Linked DNA regions of Roseimicrobium gellanilyticum. The protein of the gene in region 2 interacts with the protein of the main gene of each other region in a pairwise test. Links are inferred from orthologs where the notes say so. Each region holds a gene or a part of one and is shown on either strand. Other genes may lie near its edges.

The links.
Region 1: the proteins of secA (region 2) and DES53_RS25555 interact in binary tests that used the Escherichia coli proteins (3 or more experiments, as listed by UniProt). The link is inferred for Roseimicrobium gellanilyticum from one-to-one orthologs.

Annotation. Positions count from the first base shown.
Region 1 is NZ_QNRR01000012.1:43,754-51,312, forward strand. The notes cover bases 2,710-5,612. They hold DES53_RS25555 (carbohydrate porin), read left to right. Parts: upstream 2,710-3,254; coding sequence 3,255-4,970; downstream 4,971-5,612. Other genes in these bases: cls (cardiolipin synthase), read left to right, coding at 2,710-3,152; ptsP (phosphoenolpyruvate--protein phosphotransferase), read left to right, coding at 5,004-5,612. Outside these bases: pyk (pyruvate kinase), read right to left, coding at 1-563; DES53_RS25545 (hypothetical protein), read right to left, coding at 708-1,541; more of cls, read left to right, coding at 1,680-2,709; more of ptsP, read left to right, coding at 5,613-7,538; ptsG (PTS glucose transporter subunit IIBC), read left to right, coding at 7,550-7,559.
Region 2 is NZ_QNRR01000002.1:943,403-951,782, reverse strand. What follows is about bases 2,928-6,651. They hold secA (preprotein translocase subunit SecA), read right to left. Parts: upstream 6,347-6,651; coding sequence 3,128-6,346; downstream 2,928-3,127. Other genes in these bases: prmC (peptide chain release factor N(5)-glutamine methyltransferase), read right to left, coding at 2,928-3,131. Outside these bases: DES53_RS09350 (autotransporter-associated beta strand repeat-containing protein), read left to right, coding at 1-627; murA (UDP-N-acetylglucosamine 1-carboxyvinyltransferase), read right to left, coding at 953-2,221; more of prmC, read right to left, coding at 2,253-2,927; DES53_RS09330 (hypothetical protein), read right to left, coding at 6,653-7,048; DES53_RS09325 (low temperature requirement protein A), read left to right, coding at 7,339-8,380. UniProt on the Escherichia coli protein: Required for protein export, interacts with the SecYEG preprotein conducting channel.

The DNA.
Region 1 (7,559 bases), on a different replicon or contig from region 2:
TGATCGCGCTCGGTGAATGCGCCAATGCCCAGATCGATCCCGGGCAGGTTCAAGCCTTTCTTCGAACGCAGCTCACCGCCCACGGCCACCACGCACTCCACATCATTTCCCACTACTCGCTCCACCACCAACTGCACAATCCCGTCATTGAGAAAGATACGGTTCCCCGGCTGAACAACACGCGGCAAAGGCTCGAAGGTCATCGAAACGCGCGTCTCACTGCCAACGATGTCCTCACTCGTCAGGGTGAACCGATCTCCTGGTGACAATTGAATAGGCTCCGGCTGAATCTTTCCCAGTCGCATCTTCGGGCCAGGAAGGTCTGCCATGATGGCCACCCGCCGACCAGCCACCTTCGAGGCGTCACGGAGACGTCGAATCACCTCGCCATGATGCTCAAAGTCTCCGTGCGAGAAGTTCAGCCTCGCAACATTGAGTCCCGCCTTGATGAGCCGCACCAGCATTTCCGGTGACTCAGATGCGGGGCCGATGGTGGCAACGATCTTCGTCTTGTGAGAAGGCAGCGGTGCAACCGTTGCATCCCCCGCAGCCGTGGCATTCATACCCGGGCTGCCTTCGATGGATTCGCGACATGGAACTGAATCATTGACCGACGCCATTCCTCACACAGTGCCCAATGCTGCCTGCCGGTGAAATAGGACCTTGGTCCGATGCTCTTTGCGGGAGGTGAACCAGCCTGCTGAAGCTCAGGCTCCGGCACGCTTTTTTTCCACCACCTGCCGCACTCCCCTGGCCTGTACAATGGACTCCATGTAGGTCGCGAGACGTGACGCGGTCTCTACATGCTCCGTCTCAAGCTCCTGCGCATGCGCCAGATGATTTCGCAAGGATTCAATTTTCCGGGTGAAGCGGTCCGCGTCCCGCCGCGACGCAAAGCCCAGCACAGCAAGACTCTGCGCATCCGCTGCGAGGATATCCGCCTTGTCCTTGATCTGAAGGCAATCCACCAACCGGCAGGGATTGCCGCATCTCCCCCTCTCGGCTTGGAGCCACTGGGCTTTCTCAAGCCGTCCGGGTGAGATGCAATCCTTCCAGGTGTCCCCGGGATGCAACTCCTCGATGGCCCATGTCATGTTCAGATCAAAGAGCGTGATCACACCAAAGAGCCACATGCGCAGCGGCGCCTTTTGCAAATCCTGCCTCGTGATCACGCCGGTCACCTCTCCGAGCCACCGGATGAACACACGCTCGCGGGCTCCCAAGGTGACCAGCACCTCATCGAGTCCGACGTCTTCATCCAGCACCGACTCTGGGGAAAACTCGTGGGCACGCTCTCCGACGGTTCCGCCGATCAACTCCGCCTCCGTAACCCACCCTGCCACCAGCCCACCTCGACGCACTCCCAGCACTCCCACTGCCCGGGCGCGCATGACCTCAAGCCCCATGTCGGCGGACTGGTTCTCATCCAGAGAAACCAAGGGCTCCACCAGGTCCGCCGCGGACAGACTTTCCGAGAAAGTCTGGCTCAGTCGCGCAATCGACCGGGAGTGGCGGATGGGAGCATGGACAGTCTCTGACATGGAGGTTGGGGATGCAAATGCCAGCCTACGGTTCGCGTCTCTTTTCGCACCTTTCATCCCATAGGACCTAGGACCTATCGACCACTCAGTTCGTGAATGATAGAGACACAGGCACCCTCCACGTGGTACGACACGGTCATGGCACGATTTGCATTTCTCACCGCGCCGTTGCGTTGGATCAAGGAGCACCCAAAAACGCGGCGAGCCCTCTTCTTCGGGTTCTTCCATCTCCTGGGGCTGCTTACCTCCGTCGATGCCATCCTGAGTGTGCGCACTGCGCAGGGTGCGATTGGCTGGGCGATCTCACTCAATACATTCCCCTATGTTGCGGTACCTGCGTACTGGGTTTTTGGGCGGAGCAATTTCGAAGGGTACATCGTTCTTCGAAGGAAAGCAGAAGACGAACTTTCAGAGGAGGAACGCAAGCTCGCAACCGATCTCCTGGCCATGCGTCCTCAGGCCGGTGAGGTGCCGCCCCCGGCCATTCTCCTGGAGAGACTCGCAAAGATGCCCGCGACCCAGGGCAACCACACCGAACTGCTCATCGACGGCGAGGCGACTTTCCGATCCATTTTCGAGAGCATTGCGCAGGCACGCGAGTATGTGCTCGTGCAATTCTACATCATCCGCGACGATGGACTGGGCCGCCGCCTGAAGGATGCCCTGATTGAGCGAGCCAAAGCCGGTGTTCCCTGTTATCTCGTCTATGACGAAATTGGGAGTCATGGACTCACTGACAGTTATCTCGGAGACCTGAAGGCTGCAGGCGTGGAGACTCACCACTTCAACACACGCAAAGGCGACGCCAACCGCTTCCAACTCAACTTCCGCAACCATCGCAAAGTGGTCATCGTGGATGGTCACACGGCCTTCGTCGGCGGGCACAATGTGGGAGACGAGTACCTTGGCAAGGACCCCAAGATGGGTGCCTGGCGGGACACTCACGTGAAGGTGCAGGGTCCCGTGGTGCAGTGTGTGCAGATTGCGTGGGTGGAAGACTGGAAGTGGGCCACGGGCAGCATCCCCAATCTGAACTGGACTCCGAAGCCGGCACCCGGTGGGGAGAATGGACTGGCCTTCTGCCTGCCCTCTGGTCCCGCGGATGAGTTCGAAACGTGCACCCTCTTCTTCCTGCATGCCATCCAGTCTGCGAAAAAGCGTGTATGGATCGCGAGCCCCTACTTCGTGCCGGATGAGCAGTTCACCTCCGCGCTGCAACTCGCGGCGCTGCGTGGGGTGGACGTGCGTATCCTGCTGCCTGAGAAGGCCGACAGCAATATGGTGCAACTCTCCAGCTACACGTATCTCCCTGTCCTGGAAAAAGCCGGTGTACAGGTGTGGCGGTATACCAGCGGCTTTCTACATGAGAAGGCCATCATCGTGGATGACTATTGCGGCGTGGGCACGGCGAACTTCGATAACCGCAGCTTCCGTCTGAATTTCGAAATCACCCTGCTCTTCTCCGAACCTTCCGTGGTGAAGGAAGCAGAAGCCATGTTCCTCAATGACTTCTCAAAGAGCACGCGTGCCACCGCAGCAGACTACACGGAGCGGCCGTGGTGGTTCCGCCTTGCGGCGCGCACTTCGTGGCTGATGGCGCCCATCCAATAAGGCCGGCATCTCCTGTTATTCGATATCGCAGGCGACATCGCATTCTTCGTAGGACCAAGGTCCTATGGAGTGTAAATGCTACTGCTGGGTAGCATCTTCATCATGAGTGAGGCACGCATCGCTCCCAACCCAATGAATGCGAAACTGGTGGCACTGCTCGGGATTTGTACGTTCGGAAGCAGTTCATTGCTCGCACAAGAGAGCCCGGAGATGGTGGCGTTTCGGAAGCAAATCGAGTCGCAACTCGCCGAGATGAAGTCTGGCTACGAAGGCCGCATCAAGGAACTGGAGGGCCGGATTGGCGTCCTTGAGACGGACAATGCCCGGCTGAAGAAGAACGGCGCGACGGCTTCCAATGGTCCCACCAAAAAAGCCAATGAACAGATGGAGGACATTGAGGAGCGTGTGACGACCCTGGAAACACTGGCGAACCACTCGGATCCCCAGTTCCAGGCAACCGCGAAGCGCGCACAGGCCAACTCCGAGGCCATTGCGCACATCCAGCAAACCATCAAGGATGACGCCACGGAGTCCCGTGAAATCTTTCGCAGCGGCTCGGGCAAGCCCTTTGACCTCGCTGCGTTCTACAAACTCCCGCAACCTTTTGAGTTTCACGGCTACCTCCGCGCGGGCTTCGGCCTGAATGGCGAGGGGGGCGAGATGGACGCCTTCAAGGCGCCGGGTGCCGGAGCGAAGTACCGTCTGGGAAATGAAGAGGACACGTACGGCGAACTGGAGTTCACTCACAACTGGCTCCGTGAAGACGACCCCTTGCAGGCGCCATATGTGCGCACCACGGTGATGATGTCCTTCTCCACCGGACAGAACGACACCTACGACTCGCTCAATGCCCAAAACCTCGGCAATGACATCGCCCTGCGCCAGGCCTTTGTAGAAGCGGGCAATATCATCACGGAGGCTCCGGACATGCGATTCTGGGTGGGACAGCGCTACTACCGCCGGCAGGACATCCACATCAATGACTTCTACTGGCTGGATATGAGCGGCTATGGTGGCGGAGTGCAGGATGTGCCTTTTTTGGGGGAATCAAAGGTGGCCCTCGCCTGGCTTGGCGGCAGCTTTGACGAATATCAGACTGACGATGGCAATGCCGCCAAGAGCACCTTGGATTTACGGGTGTATGACATCCCGGCCCCCTTGGGAAAAATTGGATTCTGGCTGGCCTATGCCCACTCCAGCGGTGGAGAGGTGCTGAATGTCTTTGATGAGAATGGCGATCGATTCTCGCTGGAGACTTCCCAGGGCTTCGCCGTGGGCATGAAGCATCGCACGCTCCCGGAGAGTTTCTTGGGAGGCTACAATGAATTCTCCATCCAGTATGGGACGGGCGCCGCGTACAACTTTGCCTCCACCATCGACGTAGCCTCGCCCGACATTGATGACGCAACACGGTTCCGCATCACTGACCACTTCACCATTGAGCCCAACAGATGGCTCTCCCTGCAGGCGGCCGCCATCTATCAGGACACGGACTACGGTGGTCCAAACTCAAGTGAGAAGTGGGCGTCCTTTGGCGTGCGGCCCATCTTCCACTTCACGGATACTTTCAGCATCGCACTCGAAACTGGCGTGGACTTCGTGGATAGCGAGCCGCTTGGCGTGAATGACTATCTCTGGAAAATCACACTGGCTCCGCAGCTCACTCGCGGACGCAAGTTCTTCAGCCGCCCAGCCCTGCGTGCCTTCATCACCTACGCGAAATGGGGCGATGACTTCCGGGGCAAGGTGGGTGGAAGCGCCTACCGGAACGAACTTGAAGGACTTTCCTACGGTGTCCAGCTTGAGTCCTGGTGGTAGAATGCTGGCAGGACCAAGGCTTCCCCATTTGCCATGTCTGAAACCCTTACTCTCGTGGCACCGCTGTCCGGTGTCATCTATCCGCTCGAGCGCGTCCCCGATCCCGTCTTCGCACAGAAGCTCGTGGGTGACGGCCTCTCCATAGACCCCACGGACTCCTGCCTGCGTGCCCCGTGTGCGGGTGAGGTGGTGCACATACATCCTGCGTCCCACGCGCTCACCATCCGGGCGAAAGATGGTGTGGAAGTGCTCATGCATATCGGCATCGACACCGTGGCGCTGAAGGGCACCGGATTCACTCCGAAGGTCAAGGCCGGGGATCGCGTGGAGGCTGGAGCACCGCTCATTGAATTTGATCTCGATGAAGTGGCCACACACGCGAAAAGCCTGCTCACCCAGATCATCATTGCCAATGGTGAAACGGTGAGCGGCATGGAGCGTGCCTCAGGCTCGGTAAAAGCTGGTGCGGACGGATTTCTGAAACTCACCCTCGCCAATGGCAATGCTCCAGGCGTGACCGGGGGAGGTGCAGCAGTCACATCCGATGCCATCCTCATTCCCAACAAGACCGGCTTGCATGCCCGACCCGCCGCGGTGCTGGCAAATGTGGCCAAGAGTTTCCAGAGCGAGATCAAACTCCAGCTCAACGACCGCACGGCAAATGCACGCAGCATCACGGCAATCATGGCCCTGGAGGCATCCCGTGGGGACAAGGTGATCGTAGTGGCCAAGGGTGCCGATGCGAAGGAAGCCGTGGCGAAACTGAGCAAGCTCATCGCCGAAGGTCTGGGAGACGAAGGCTGCTGCCCGGCTCCAGCGCCAGCCACCACGACGACGGACAAGCTCTCCGAGCCACCACCCCAGCGTCGCAGCACCAACCCAAATGAGCTGCTGGGTGTATCCGCATCCCCGGGGCTTGCCGTGGGAAATGTCTTCCAAGTGCAGCGCGCGGACATTGCCGTGAAGGAAGAAGGCAGCGGGGTGGAGCAGGAGAAAGCAAGGCTCTCTGACGCCATCGCCAGGGCACGCGCGCAGCTCGACGCGCTCCGTGCACAGCTTCATGCAAAGGCCGATCCCGCCAAGGCAGCCATCTTCGCCGCACACGCGGAACTGCTGGACGATCCTGACTTTCTCGACATCGCCAACTCTACCATCGCCAAGGGCAAGAGCGCTGCCTTCGCCTGGAAGAGTGCGGCAAAGCTGCATGCCGAGCGCCTGGCATCCTTGCGCAATGAACTGCTCGCACAGCGCGCCAATGATGTACGCGATGTGGGCTGGCGTGTGCTGGAACTCCTCACCGGAGTGAGTCGCCAGCTGCCTTCATATCCGGAGAACTCCATTCTCATCGCGGAAGATCTCACGCCCTCGGACACAGCTACGATGGAACGTGGACGTGTGGTGGGGTTTGCCACCGTACGCGGTGGCGCGACCTCGCATGTGGCCATTCTGGCTCGCTCGCTGGATATTCCCGCCATCGCGGGCATCGAGCCTGCGGCCCTTGATGTCGCAGCGGGCACTCCAGTAGTCCTCGATGGCAGCAAGGGCTCCCTGCTTCTCCATCCACCACCTCAGGAGGTGGAGCGCATCCGTCAGCGGCAGGCGCGGAATGAAAAACGCCGCAAAGAGGACATCGCTCACGCTTTGCAGCCCGCTGTCACCAGCGACGGACATCGCGTGGCTGTCTTCGCCAACATCGGTGGCGTGAAGGACGCAGGACAGATCGTGGACGTCGGCGGTGAAGGCGTGGGACTGCTGCGCTCGGAGTTCCTCTTCATGGATCGCTCCGCCGCACCCAGCGAGGATGAGCAGACCGAGAGCTACACCGCGGTGATTCGCGCCCTGGGAAAAGAGAAGCATGTCATCATCCGCACGCTCGACGTCGGAGGAGACAAGCCCCTTCCCTATCTCCCCATTCCGAAGGAGGACAATCCCTTCCTGGGAGAACGCGGCATCCGGGTGGGCCTCGATCGACCGGAGGTCCTGCGCACGCAGCTTCGCGCCCTGCTGCGTGCCTCCAAGGAAGGAGTGCTGCATGTCATGTTCCCCATGATCGCGACGGTGCAGGAGCTGCGCGACGCAAAGGCCATGCTGGCGGAAGAGTCCAAGGCACTGGGCATCCCCCCCTTCCCCTGTGGCATCATGGTGGAGGTGCCCGCAGTCGCCGTCATGGCGGAGACCTTTGCCACGGAGGCGGACTTCTTCTCCATTGGCACCAATGACCTCACGCAATACACGCTCGCGATGGATCGCGGCCACCCCAAGCTCGCGCCGAAGGTCGATGCGCTGAACCCAGCTGTGCTGCGCCTCATCGCACAAACCATTGAGGGTGCACAGGCTCACAAGCGACTCACAGGCATCTGCGGTGGCATCGCCGGAGATCCCCATGCCGTGCCCATCCTGGTCGGACTTGGGGTCGATGAGCTGAGTGTGAGCATCCCCGCCATTCCTACAGTGAAGGCGCAGATCCGCAGGCTCAATCTCTCTGATTGCCAGAAACTCGCCAAACGCGCTCTCGACTGCACCACTGCGGAGGAAGTCCGCGCCTTGATGCCCGACCTTGAAGACTAACCCCAACGGCCATGTTCAACA
Region 2 (8,380 bases):
AACATCACCGGTACGGGTGCGGTGCAGCAGGTGGGAACTGGCATCACTGTCCTGAGTGGCGCCAACGCTTATGCGGGTGGCACGACGGTGAGCGCAGGTACTGTGGTGGCCAACCACACCTCCGCGCTTGGTACGGGTGACGTGAGCGTGACCTCCTCTGGTACGCTCTCCGTTGGTGACGGTGCCCGGTTGAGTGTAAACATCGGAGGCTCGCTCAACAGTTCGGGCAAGCTTGAGTTCGATATCTTCGGACGTCAGGCGGGATCGAATCCCCAGCTCAACAATGACATTCTGGTCCTGACCAGTACCGATCCGCTTGATACCATCACGCTCACGGGCACGCTCAAGGTGAACGATACCACGGGGACGAGCGCTTCCACCTGGGCTCTCAACGACATGTGGCAACTCATCGACTGGGCTGGATTTGCAGGGACGCTGCCTCCGGCGAGCACCAACTTCGCTGGATTCACCTCGCTGGATCTGCCGACGTTGGGTGCAGGCATGAGCTGGAACGTGATCACCAACACCACCGGCTTGTACCTTGCTGTGGTCGTGCCTGAGCCTTCACGCCTGCTGTTGCTCGGCCTCGGCTTCATGCTCATCTTCTTCCGTCGTCGGAGGAGGTAAGCAGCAAGGTGCGTTTCGTAATCCGAATCGGCTCACGCGGGTGTCTCCGCGTGAGCCGTTTTGATCTTGTCTCGCATCACATCAATCTCACACCGCTCCCATCCACATGGATGGGAAGCAGATGGTGAGACAGCGGCGAGTCTGGCAACCTGCGTCGGTCTTGGAAGGCAACGTCCTCTCGGAGTGACTTCTGTGCCGACCTGCCAGTCAAAGCGGGGCAAGAATGCCTCCAATCCTTGAAGGCTGCCGCCGGATCGTCACCGCGCAGGCGAACGCTACCTGACCCGGCAGGAAACGTGTGCAGTCGAACAAAAGGACTCTGCCGCTATTCCTTGGCTCGCTGTAGCACCGCGCCCAGAGTGGCCAGCTTTTCATCAAGGTGTTCGTAGCCGCGGTCGATGTGGTAGAGGCGGTGCACCTCGGTGGTGCCTTTTGCGTTCAATGCTGCCAGCACGAGGGCAGCAGAGGCACGCAGGTCGCTCGCCATCACGGGAGCGCCGCTGAGTTGTGGGACGCCCGTGATGCGGGCGGTGTCACCTTCCATTTCGATGCTGGCGCCCATGCGCTTGAGCTCGGGCACGTGCATGAAGCGCTGGGGGAAGATGGTCTCACGCGCGGTGCTGAGCTGGCCCTGAAGGGTGCAGGCGAGCGCGCAGAACTGTGCCTGCATATCCGTGGGGAAACCAGGGTAGGGACGCGTGGTGAAGTGGAAGCCCTTGGGGTCGCCACTGCCAGGCATCACCGTCACGGTGTCCCCGGAGATGGCGATATCATAACCGCAGGCCAGGAGGGTGTCCGTGGTGGTCTTGAGATGGGCGGGATCCACCCGGCGCACCATGACGCCATCGCCACAGATGGCGCCGGCCACGAGGAAGGTGCCTGCCTCAATGCGATCCGGAATGACGGTGTGCTCCGCGCCATGGAGCTCTTCCACGCCTTCCACCACAATGCGTGTGGTGCCTGCGCCTTCAATCTTTGCCCCCATCTTGATGAGGAAGTTTGCGAGGTCTTCCACTTCAGGCTCGGCAGCGGCGCCCTCGATGATGGTCGTGCCCTTGGTGAGCACAGCAGCCATGAGCACGTTGTCTGTACCCAGCACGGTGGAGCCGAACTTGCCGGTGAGATTCATGGTCGTGCCCTTGAGCGGCTCGGTGGCTTCGATGTGGATATTGCCACCATCCATCTGGACCTTCGCGCCGAGGTACTCCAGACCCTTGAGGTGCAGGTCCACGGGGCGGTCACCGATCACGCAGCCGCCAGGCATGGACACCACGGCCTTGCGCAGACGACCGGTGAGAGGGCCCATCACGCAGATGGAGGCGCGCATTTTGCGAACGAGATCGTAAGGCGTATCGGAAACAATCTTCTCCGCCTTGATGTGCATGGTGCCGCTGGCACGCTCCACCTCGGCGCCGAGCTCACGCAGGATCTGCAGCATGTAGTTCGTGTCACTGAGATCCGGCACCTGGCGGATGATGCACTCGTCCTTCGTCAGGAGTGTTGCCGCGAGAATGGGCAGCGAAGAATTTTTCGATCCGCTGATGGTGACCTTGCCGCGCAGACGGGTGCCTCCTTGGACGATGAGCTTTTGCATGGGATGGTTTTCCGGAAAGGGTTGGGAGTTGTCAGGGTTCTATCGCCGCGGGAGGCGTGCCGGGATGGCGGGCGAAAACAAAACGCTCGATACCCGGGAGGTCGCGGTGTGTCTGAATGTCCGTGAAACCAAGACTTTGCAAGCGCTCGCTGACACGAAGTGCCTGATCGTGGTGCAGCTCCAGGGCCAGAAGACCACCAGGGTTCAAGTGCTGGGGGGCCTCTGCGACCAGACGGAAGATGATGTCCAGCCCGGAGGGGCCGCCATCCAGTGCCAGCACGGGGTCACGGCGCACTTCACGGCTCAGCTCCGCCAGCTCTCCGGCGGGGATGTAGGGGAGGTTGGCCACGATGACGTCGAAGGTGGCGGAGGGAAGTTTCTCAAACAGGTCGCTGCGCACCAGCTTTACCGCATGGGCGGAGAGGCCGGCGCGTTCGGCATTCAGCCGGGCCAGTTCGAGAGCGTCCTCAGAGACATCCACCAAGGTGACAGCCGCGCCCGGCCATGCCTTTGCCAGCGAGAGCCCGATGCAGCCGCTGCCGGTTCCCACGTCCAGTACGCTGGCGGGGTGGTCCTTGGAATGATGATGCTCCGTGAGCAGGTGCACGAAGTGCTCTGTCTCGGGGCGGGGGATGAGGGCACGGTGATCGCACACGAACTCATTGCCGTGAAACTCCACCGTGCCCAGCAAGTGCTGGAGAGGCTCACCCTCACCACGCCGCTTCGTGAGCTCACGGAGCGGCTGCAGCTCCGACTCAGTCAGGGACTGGTCGAAGCGCAGGTACAGATCGAGCCTCCGGCACCCGAGGACGTGTGCCAGCAGGTGCTCCATGTTCAGCCGGGCCTCTTCCACGCCGCGCTTGGCAAGGTAGTCAGTGCCGGATTGCAGCGTTTCGAGGAGAGGCTTCATGCGGCGCGGCCGCAGCAGGACTTGTATTTCTTGCCGCTGCCGCAGGGGCAGGGGTCATTGCGGCCCACCTTGGGCACTTCACGCTTCAGCGGGATGGTGATGCGTGGACCTTGCTCGACAGGTTCTCCTCCCTCTTCGCCCTCGCTCGCGGCGGCGGCTTGGGGACGGGGGCTCTGCACGGACTGGGTGTCCGGACCTTCCTGTCGCGCGCGCATCATGCTCTGGCGCAGGTGCTCCATGAACATCTGCAGGCGCTCGTGGCTGCGGAAGAGATTGCCCAGGGCGCGGTTCTGGATGTTGCCCATGAGCTCCTCGAACATGACGTAGGCTTCCTGCTTGAATTCCACGAGCGGATCCTTCTGGCCGTAGGAGCGCAGGTGCACCCCTTCACGGAGACCGTCCATGGCATAGAGATGCTCCTGCCAGAGTTCATCAATGGCCTCGAGCAGGATGATGCGCTCACTCTCCTGAAGGAGTTGCGGCAGGACACCGGTGGTCTTCAGATCGTAAGCACGCTTGATGCGCTCGATGAGGAACTGGCAGATGCCATCGAAGTCCTTGGTCTCGAGGGCTGCCTCCTTCTCGGTGATGCCGAGGGGGAAGGTGTTGTTCGCCCAGTTCAGCAGGGCTTCGTAGGCGGGCGGTTCATCGCCGGACTTCTCCTTGGGCACGAACTCCTCCACCTTCGCGGGGATGGCCTTTTCCACCACTTCGTCCAGCAGCAGGCGCGGATCCGGGCTGGTGAGAACTTCGTTGCGATAGGTGTACACCACATCGCGCTGGTTGTTCATCACGTCGTCATACTCCAGCACGCGTTTGCGCGAGAGGTAGTTCCGCTGCTCCACGCGCTTTTGCGCGGTTTCCACGGACTTGTTCAGCCACGGATGCTCCAGTTCCTGGCCTTCCTCCATGCCGAAGCGTTCCATGATCTTCGTCATGCGTTCGGCGGCGCCGAAGTTGCGCATGAGATCATCTTCGAAGCTGATGAAGAACTTGCTCTGGCCGGGGTCACCCTGACGCGCGCAGCGACCGCGCAACTGGCGGTCCACACGACGGCTTTCGTGGCGCTCGGTGCCGACGACGAAAAGACCGCCGAGTTCGGCGACGCCTTCGCCCAGCTTGATGTCCGTACCACGACCGGCCATGTTTGTGGACACGGTCACAGCGCCACGCTGACCCGCGCGAGCGACGATCTCCGCCTCCTGGCGGTGATACTTCGCGTTCAGCACGGAGTGGGGAATCTTCTGCAGTTTCAGCAGACGGGAAACGGTTTCGGACGTTTCCACGCTTGCGGTACCGATGAGCAGCGGCTGCCCCGCAGCGTGACGCTCCTGGATGAGCTTCAGCACGGAGTTGAACTTCTCACGGCGCGTCTTGAAAATGGCGTCGTTCGAGTCCTTGCGCTGCACGATGCGGTTTGTCGGGATGCTCAGCACGTCGAGTCCATAGATGTCATGGAATTCTGCGGCGTCCGTCTCGGCAGTACCGGTCATCCCGCCCAACTTTTGATACAGACGGAAGTAGTTCTGAATCGTGATGGTCGCCAGCGTCTGGGTTTCCTGGTCGATGTGCACGCCTTCCTTGGCTTCCACGGCCTGGTGCAGGCCATCGCTCCAACGGCGTCCAGGCATCTCACGGCCCGTGTTTTCATCCACGATGATGACCTTGTTGTCATGCACCACGTATTCCTTGTCCTTTTCGTAGAGGCAGTAGGCGCGGAGCAGCTGGCTGATGTTGTGGATGCGCTGACCTGCGACGTCGAGCCTGGCCTGCGTGTCCTGGCGCTTCTGCTGCTTCTGGGAGTCGCTCAGGCTGGTGTCATTGTCGATGTCCACATAGGCGCTGGCCAGGTCTGGCAGCACGAAGGCATCGGGATCATCGGGATTCAGGAAGGAGCGGCCCATTTCGCTGAGGTCAGCGTCGTGGGTTTTCTCTTCGATGGTGTAATAGAGCTCCTCCTTCAGGGCGAAGAGCTCGGTCTTCTGCGTGTCCTGGTAGAAGCTGAGCTCACTCTTCTGCATGGCCCTGCGCTTGTCCGGGTCCTCCATGGCGCGCAGGAGGGCGCGGTTCTTCGGCTGGCCGAGGCGCACCTGGAAGAGCTTGCGACCACCGAGGTCAGTCTCGCCCTTCTCGAAGTGTTCATTGGCTTCCGTGGCGAGGCGGGTGCAGAGCGCATTCTGCCGGCGCACGAGCTGCTCCACGAGCGGCTTGAAGCGGTCATACTGGTGGGAGCTGGCGGTGGCCACGGGACCGCTGATGATCAGCGGCGTACGGGCTTCATCGATGAGCACGGAGTCCACTTCGTCGATGATGGCGAAGTAGTGGCCGCGCTGCACCTGGTGGTCCTTGCTGCGGGCCATGCCATTGTCGCGCAGATAGTCGAAGCCGAACTCACTGTTCGTGCCGTAGGTGATATCCGCCTGGTACTGCTGGCGGCGCACATCCGGCGCCTGGTCGTTCTGAATGCAACCCACGGTGAGGCCAAGGAACTTGTACAGCGTGCCCATCCACTCGGAGTCACGTCGGGCGAGGTAGTCGTTCACCGTGATGACGTGCACGCCACGTCCGGTAAGCGCATTGAGATAGACGGGAAGGGTGCCCACGAGGGTCTTGCCTTCACCCGTGGCCATTTCTGCAATCATGCCGCGATGCAGGGCGGTGCCACCGATGAGCTGCACGTCGAAGTGCACCATCTGCCAGGTCAGCGGCTGGTCGCTCACCAGGATCTCCTGGCCGCAAAGACGGCGCGCGGCATTCTTCACCACCGCGTAGGCCTCGGGCAGGATCTCATCGAGAATGGTCTTTTCGACTTCTGCGAAACGCGGGGCGATTTCCACATAAGCTTCGCGGGCCTTCTCGATGCGGGCCTTCTTCTTGTCGAGTGACTCACCAGACCAGGAGCGTTCCTCCACCAGGGACTGGTCCAGGGATGGGAAATGATCCTTCAGACGGACGAACTTTTCGCCAACTTCACGGAGGCAGGCGTCCACCTGTTCTTCGTCAGCAATACGCAGCCATACGCCGGCAAGGAAGTGCGGTTCGTGGAAGGCGCGGAAACGTTCCTGAAACTGGGCAGTACGCTCACGAAGGTATTCCTCAGGGCGTCCCTTGAGGGCTTCTTCGTGCTTGTTGATCTCGTGGACGACGGGCCAGAGTCTTTTGACAGCACGCTGGTTTTTCGTGCCGATGATCTTCTTTAGAATCCATTCAAACATGACTGAGATAGGGAAAGGGGTGGAGAAATGGGAGGGTAGGTTGACTGAAAACCGGGGCCGCGCAAGTCACGCGGACGGCAGTTCGCCATCGTAAAAAACCGGCGGGAACCCCGGTGCCTCGCTGATCCCATGGAACCGGCGATGGGTGTGCTGTCGATTGCTCTGTGGCATCTAAAATGCCCGGCTCAGCACACCGTGGGGCGGTGCATTTCCCGCATGGTCCGGGCCCAGAATTCCGGCGAAGGTTGGATGAATCACGAGGGATCCGTCTCAGCCGATGGCGATTGGGCCCATTGGGCTTTCCCTTTACCCGACGCGTTCGCGGCAGTAGTCGCTGGTGCGCACGACGCGTCTGTCGTCGATGCGGTTCCTGAGTAATTCATAGACGCAAGCTGGGGCCAGAGCCTCATCCCGTTCGGGCGTCACTGCCGGAGCGCTGGCGAGGCAGAAGGGCTTCACCTTGGCGAAGTGCCAGGCGGCACCGGTCTGCTTGCGCTTTTGCTTTTCGCTCCAATAGGAGCCTGCAACCTGCTCCCCGCTGGACTCCGTGCCGGCCTGATGGGAGGAGGGCCTCCTATGTGGCATCTGCACCGGGGTACCCCAGTTTGTCTGCACCAGGTGCGTGGCAAACTGCTCCGCGCATCCGCTGACGAGAATCGTCGCGAAGGTGAGGAGGGCAAGTCTGAGCGCAGGCTGCTGCATGAAACGGGATACGACTCTACAGCACATTTTTCAGTGTGCAGGAATAAATTACGTTACGAAATGGAAGGGCGGGGAGTTGCCCGGGAGAAATGCAGGGCAGGCCGGGAAAACGCACCCCGGTGCACCCACGGCCGCCGGTACGATTCCGGGCAGAGAGGGCTGAGGCGGTCTCTCATCTTCCTTGCCGCCGTGCAATACCGGATCTACGTCGTTCGCAGTACCTTGACCCCCAGACTATGAGCAGCAGCGAGCCGGCAAGTCCTGAATCCCTGAGTCACCACAGGAGGCGCATGGGAGGGCGTGACCGACACGAGACGCATCGAGTGGCCACCCCGCTGGAGCTTCTCTTCGATCTGACCTTCGTGATCGCATTTGGCCTGGCGGCATCCCAGTTTGCCCATGCGATGGCTGAGGCGCACTACGGCGCTGGTCTGCTTGGTTTTGGATTTGCGAGTTTCGCCATCAGTTGGGCGTGGATTAACTTTTCATGGTTTTCCTCAGCCTATGACACGGACGACTGGATTTTCCGGGTGGTGACCATGGTGCAGATGATTGGTGTGCTCGTGCTTGCGATTGGTCTGCCGCCGATGTTCGCCTCCATCGAGCATGGCCATCATCTCGATAACTCGACGATGGTGCTCGGCTATGTGATCATGCGGGTGGCCATGGTGACCCAGTGGTTGCGCGCCGCGAAACAGGATCCCGCCCGGCGTCGCGCCTGTCTCACCTATGTCACGGCCATCTCGGTGGCGCAGGTGGGCTGGCTGGTGCAGATTTTCCTGGATTTTTCCGTGGGAGTATCCGTGGTCTTTGCGGTGATACTTGCCACCGTCGAGATGCTCGGGCCTTACATCGCAGAGCGCAGGGACGGAGGAACGCCCTGGCATGCGCATCACATTGCCGAGCGCTACAGTTTGTTCGCCATCATTGCGCTGGGAGAGGGGGTGGTGGGCACGGTCGCGACGTTGTCGGCAGTGGTTGAGGAGCATGGATGGACCATGGACACCGCCTTGGTCGGCATGGCCGGCACGGGGCTGACCTTTGGCATGTGGTGGGTGTATTACATGCTGCCTTCCGCCCAGATCCTGCATACTCATCGCGAGCGCTCCTTTGTGTGGGGCTATGGCCAGATACTGGTCATCGCCTCGATCGTGGCGACGGGTGCCGGATTGCATACCGCCGCCTATTTCATTGAGAACAAGGCGCATATCGGGGCGGTGGCGACCGTGCTCACTGTAGCGATCCCAGTGGCGGTGTTTCTGGCGGGGGTCTATGCCCTCTATTACTACATCGTGCGACGCTTTGAGCTCCTGCACATCTTGCTACTGACAG